Regions from separate parts of the Streptomyces erythrochromogenes genome, predicted to be linked through region 2. Evidence: riboswitches for the same ligand, from Rfam matches in the RefSeq annotation. Region 2 holds a riboswitch; the other holds the start of a gene.
What was found. A riboswitch is a leader RNA that binds a small molecule or an ion and turns the genes downstream of it on or off. The one in region 2 is predicted to bind cyclic di-AMP.

Region 1 (2,957 bases), 2.6 Mb from region 2:
GCGAATTGTCCCGCGCAGCGAATTCGCGCGATTCCATCCTTTGTATACGGCTCCTGTTAATGCCGGCCGCTCGACATGTTTACGGCAGGTTGCGAAGTGCTCACCGCCGGCCGCTGCCGCAGCCGGTGCGCGGCGGCCGCGCGGTCGGCGTGGACCGCGGCCAGCGTCCGCGCCCGCTCGGCGTCCCCGCGGGCCACCGCGTCCACGATCGCGCCGTGTTCCGCCCAGGACTCCGCGGGCCGGACCGGCGCCTCCACCACGAACATCCACGCCAGCTTGTGCCGCATCTGGGTGAGCAGCGCGATCAGCCCGGGGCTGCCGGAGGCCTGTGCGAGCGTCTCGTGGAACCAGCCCCCCAGCGCCCGCAGATCCTCGCCCTGGCCCCGCCTGGCCCGCTCCTGACCCAGCCTGACCAGCCCGCGCAGCACCTTGAGGTGCGCGTCGGTGCGGCGCCGGGCGGCCCTGGCCGCCGCGAGCGGCTCCAGCAGCATCCGCAGCTCCAGCAGATCCGCCGCCTCCTGCGCGGTCGGCTCGGCCACACAGGCCCCGGCGTGCCGCCGCGTGGTCACGAAGCCCTCGGACTCCAGCGTCCGCAGGGCCTCGCGGACCGGGACGCGCGAGACTCCGTACCGGCGGGCCAGCACCTCCTCGGTCAGCCGACCGCCTGGTTCGAACACCCCGGAGACGATGTCGTCGCGAATTGCCGTGCATACCGCGTGCGCAGGAATACGCAAGACCGAACCTCCGCCTATTTCCGACCGCCAGCCCCCGTGCGCGCTCACGCGCACGCATCGACTCTATTGCAGCACAGCATAATTTCGAGAGCGGACAGAAATCCGAAACATTGCGTCGGAGCGCAAAAACACGAAGACCCCGGCTCGGGAGGCGGGGTCTTCGTGAAGCTGTGCGCTGCGCGCTGTGCCCGGTGGGCGGCGCGGAGGGTCAGAGGCTGACGCCGTGCGAGCGCAGGTACGCGATCGGGTCGATGTCCGAGCCGTACTGCGAGCCGCTGCGGGCCTCGAAGTGCAGGTGCGGGCCGCTGGAGTTGCCGGTGGAGCCCGACAGGCCGATCTGCTGGCCCGGGGTGACCTGCTGGCCGACGGAGACGTTCAGCGACGACATGTGGCCGTACTGCGTGAACGTGCCGTCGTTGTGCTTGATGACGACGTTGTTGCCGTACGCACCGCCCCAGCCGGCCTCGACGACGGTACCGAAGCCCACTGCGTGGACCGAGGTGCCGGAGGCGGCGTGGAAGTCGATGCCGGTGTGGCTGCCGGAGGACCACATGCCGCCGCCCGCCTTGTACTGCGTGCTGACGTACGAGTCGTCCAGCGGGGAGACGAAGGTGTTGAGGCGCTTGCGCTCCTCCTCGCGGGCGGCGCGCTCGGCGGCCTCGCGCTCGGCCTTCGCCTTGGCCTCGGCGAGGCGCTTGGCCTCGGCGGCCTTCTGCTTGGCGTCGGCCTCGGCCTGCGCCTTGGCGGCGGCGTGCTCGGCGGCGCGCTGCTGGGACTCGGCCTGGTCCGCGATGTCGCCCGCGAGGTCCTCGGCGACGACGACGGCACCCAGCCCGTTCTCCGGGGCGGAGCTGCTGTGGTTGTCCGCGGCGAAGGCCGGGGCGGCGAGGGAGCCGACCACACCCGTGGTGGCGATCGCGGCGATACCGGCGTAGCCGGCGGTCTTCTTGCTCAGGCGGCTGGAACCACGGTGCTTGCCGGTACCAGCGGGACGACTGCCAAACGCCATGAAGGGTTTGATCCTTTCCTTCCTTCTCGCCTACCGGGTTAGCTGACGGGTTCGGAGCAGGAAGGTCTCCTACGGGCCTCCTCTTGCGAGGGGGTCCGATTCACCCCAGGGACTGATGTGGGTCCCCGGCTCCCCAGGCTCGCGCCTGACGGGGACTCGGCGATCGCTGCCCGGTGCCGCGGGTGCGGCGGGCACAACTGACGGACAGCACGCCCGACGCTAGGCGGATCATCAGTCAATCGCCAAACAGACGCGGCTTTTTGTTGCGTACGCCACACCGCATACAAGCAACCTCACCACTAAACGGACAAAAAGGGGCTCCGGCGGAAAACCGCCGGAGCCCCTTGCGCCCTGAGTCAGTTGCCCGTAGTCCGGGCGCCCGTGGCGTCAGTTGGTGACGACCGTGACCTCACCGATCCCGAGGGCCCGCACGGGCTCCTCGATCAGCGCGGCGTCGCCCACCAGGATCGTGACCAGCCGGTCCGCCGGGAACGCCTTCACGACCGCCGTGGTGGCCTCCACCGTGCCGGTTTCGGCCAACTGCGCGTACAGCTGTGCCTGGTAGTCGTCCGGCAGCTCCTGCTCGACCTGGTCGGCCAGGGTGCCGGCGACCGAGGCGGCCGTCTCGAACTTCAGCGGGGCCACGCCCACCAGGTTCTGCACGGCCACATCGCGTTCGGCGTCGGTCAGACCGCCCTCCGCGAGGGTGCGCAGCACCTTCCAGAGGTCTTCCAGCGCCGGCCCGGTGTTGGGGGTGTCCACCGAGCCGCTGATGGCGAGCATCGAGGCGCCCTTGCCGTCCGCGGTGGAGCGCAGCACCTGGCCGAAGGCGCGCACCCCGTAGGTGTACCCCTTCTCCTCGCGCAGCACCTTGTCCAGGCGGGAGGTGAGGGTGCCGCCCAGGCAGTACGTGCCGAGCACCTGGGCCGCCCATACCCGGTCGTGGCGGTCCGCCCCGATCCGGCCGATCAGCAGCTGCGTCTGGACCGCGCCGGGCCGGTCGACGATGACCACGCGGCCGGTGTCGTCGGCGGTCACCGGCGGGACGGGGCGGGCCTGGCCGGTGTCGCCGGTCCAGGCGCCCAGGGTGTCCGCCAGCACGGCGTCAAGGTCGATGCCGGTCAGGTCGCCGACGACCACCGCGGTGGCGGTGGCCGGGCGTACGTGGGCCTCGTAGAAGGCGCGTACGGCGGCGGAGTCGATCCGCGCGACCG
Region 2 (2,957 bases):
CTACGCACTCTTCCCGTTCGCTTCACGGCTCAAAACACTTGTGCGACATCTGATTAAAAGTCAGATTCAGCTTGAACTTGTGACAATCGTTCGAAGGCCGCTAGGTTCTGCCGTTACCCCGCTGTTATGCGAAAGGTGATCCCTCATGCTCTCCGGGAACGGCCGTCACAGACGCCCCCGCCAGGTCCCCGCGCTGGTTGTCACAGCCGGAGTCACTGGCTCTGCGCTGGCCATGCCGCTGCTGGCAGCCACCAGCGCGACCGCTGCCGACACCACCACCTGGGACAAGGTGGCCGAGTGCGAGAGCGGCGGCTCGTGGAGCGCCAACTTCGGCAGTGGCGCTTACGGCGGTCTCCAGTTCACCCAGGAGCAGTGGCAGAACGCCGGCGGTCTGGACTTCGCCGAGCGCGCCGACCTCGCGAGCCGCTCGCAGCAGATAGCCGTGGCCGAGCGTGTGCTGGCTTCCCAGGGCCCGCAGGCCTGGCCGCTGTGCGCGGCCTCGGCCGGACTGGACCAGCAGGGTCCGGCCGCCGTCGTCGACCCCGGTCTGCCGGGCAGCCCCGGTGCGGTGGGCCCCGCGCCGTCCCGCCCCGACGACACGGTGCCCTCCACCACGGGCGGCAAGCCGGCCACGGACTTCGGGCTCCCGACCGCGGAGACCCCGAGCCCTTCGGGCAGCCCCTTCCTGATTCCCGACGCTCCGTCCGTCGGACTGCCCGTCATGCCCGCGCCCGACGTCCCGACGACGCCGCCGGCCGACCCGGGCACCCCGGTCGCCCCGACCGACCCGACGACCCCGCCGGTGACCCCCGCCGACCCGACGGCCCCGACCCTCCCGGCGGACCCGACGGCGCCCACGACCCCGCCGGTCACCCCCAGTCCGTCCCCGGCCGACCCGACCGCCCCCGTGGCACCGACGACCCCGGCGACCCCGGACGCCACTCCCGCCGAGGGCAACGGCAAGCACCGCGGTGCCCCCTCCCCCGAGGAGGGCGCCCCGTCCGATGCCGCGTCGGACCCCGTCTACACGGTGCAGGCGGGCGACAGCCTGGCGACCATCGCGGATGCCAAGGGCCTGAAGGGCGGCTGGAGCGGGCTCTACGCGGCCAACGAGCAGGTCATCGGCGGAGACGCCAACCTGATCAAGCCCGGGCAGAACCTGGATCTAACCACCTAATAAGGACAGTTGGTTCGACCGGAAAGACCTGATTGTCTGTTTTCTGTAAGTGAGACATGTGTCTCTTCCGGTCAACTGGCGTGTCCCGCCCCGGGGGTTCCGCAAACCCCGTTCTCACCTGCGCAAACACCCCCATGGGGAGCGCAAGTAGGGGCCGTTTCTCCCCGATGTTCCTGGTTGAGCATCGGGGAGGGACATGTCTACCTTCTGATTCGCCCGCCACCGCGGGCTCCTTCGACCGCATCGCCGAATCCTGCCGGCGGACGGGGGGAACAGTCGTCGCGTCAAGCGCCGAAGGCAGGAGCGGGGGAACCAAGGTAGGTGCCGCGAGCGGCCGTTGAGAGACGGTCACGCAACCGGCTTGGGGTTAAGCGGGGCGCAAGGTCGCACCGCCGGGCACTCACAGGCCCGAACCCGACAGCTCACCTCGTAGGCGTCGGTGAGGAGAAACCTCATGCTGCTTTCCGGCAAGGGCAAGCATCGTCGCGGTTCCAAGGCCGTTCGCATCGTCACGCTCGCCGGTGTCGCCGGTGTGGCCGTCGCCGCCCCCCTGATGACCGCGGGCGCCGCCAGTGCCGCCACCGCGTCCGAGTGGGACAAGGTCGCGCAGTGCGAGTCCGGTGGCAACTGGTCCATCAACACGGGCAACGGCTACTACGGCGGACTGCAGTTCTCGTCCTCCACGTGGGCCGCGTTCGGTGGCAAGTCGTACGCGGCGCAGGCCAACCAGGCCTCGAAGGCGCAGCAGATAGCCGTGGCCGAGAAGGTCCTCAAGAAGCAGGGCAAGGGCGCCTGGCCGCACTGCGGCAAGGGTCTGTCGAACTCGTCCTACACCGGTGGCGGCTCCACCGAGACCCCGGCTTCCACCAAGCCGAAGGCCGAGACGAAGAAGACCGAGACCAAGAAGACCGAGACCAAGGCCGCGCCGAAGAAGGACACCAAGCGCACCGAGGTCCCGACCACCCGCTCCGAGCGCACCGAGGCTCCGGCCGCGCCGAAGACCGGCAACGGCTCGTACGAGGTCAAGCCGGGCGACACCCTGGGCACCATCGCCGAGGCCAACGGCGTCAAGGGCGGCTGGCAGCAGCTCTTCGAGCTGAACAAGGACATCGTCTCGGACGCCGACCTGATCTACCCCGGTCAGAAGCTGAAGCTCAGCTGAACGCTGCGGCAATAGCCGCAAAAGCGTACGCACACGCAGAATTCCCACCGCCCGGCGCCCTTCCCCCCACGCGCCGGGCGGCGGTGTGTGCGGCCCCGCAAGCCGGTGATCAAGAGTCGTATGTCCCGGAAGAGGGGTATTCGGTCCCTTTTTCGTCCCAGGGGTCGGGCGGTCGGCCGGTCGAACCCCGGAAGCCGGTTAGGCTCTAGGCGGCAAGGCCATCCCACGGCCTGACACGCCACCGCACACCCAGCGTCACATCCCAGAAGGAGATGCTCGTGCCGTCCATCGACGTCGTCGTAGCCCGGGAAATCCTGGACTCCCGAGGCAACCCCACGGTCGAGGTCGAGGTGGGCCTCGACGATGGCAGCACCGGCCGTGCTGCCGTTCCGTCCGGCGCCTCCACCGGTGCATTCGAGGCCATCGAGCTCCGTGACGGTGACCCCAACCGTTACTTCGGCAAGGGCGTCGAGAAGGCCGTCCTGGCCGTCATCGAGCAGATCGGCCCGGAGCTCGTCGGCTACGACGCCACCGAGCAGCGCCTGATCGACCAGGCCATGTTCGACCTGGACGCCACCGACAACAAGGGCTCCCTCGGCGCCAACGCCATCCTCGGCG

Region 1: it holds a riboswitch for cyclic di-AMP, as region 2 does, so the genes downstream of both, OHA91_RS10690 (M23 family metallopeptidase) here and OHA91_RS22615 (transglycosylase family protein) in region 2, are expected to answer to the same signal.

The regions. Positions count from the first base shown of each region.
Region 1 is NZ_CP108036.1:2,403,137-2,406,093, forward strand. It holds gene OHA91_RS10685 (GntR family transcriptional regulator) at 57-734, opposite strand; gene OHA91_RS10690 (M23 family metallopeptidase) at 943-1,743, opposite strand; cyclic di-AMP (ydaO/yuaA leader) riboswitch at 1,757-1,915, opposite strand; gene OHA91_RS10695 (M16 family metallopeptidase) at 2,131-2,957, opposite strand, start outside.
Region 2 is NZ_CP108036.1:4,955,222-4,958,178, forward strand. It holds gene OHA91_RS22605 (cytochrome P450 family protein) at 1-57, shown strand, start outside; gene OHA91_RS22610 (transglycosylase family protein) at 233-1,177, shown strand; cyclic di-AMP (ydaO/yuaA leader) riboswitch at 1,457-1,628, shown strand; gene OHA91_RS22615 (transglycosylase family protein) at 1,632-2,339, shown strand; gene eno (phosphopyruvate hydratase) at 2,612-2,957, shown strand, end outside.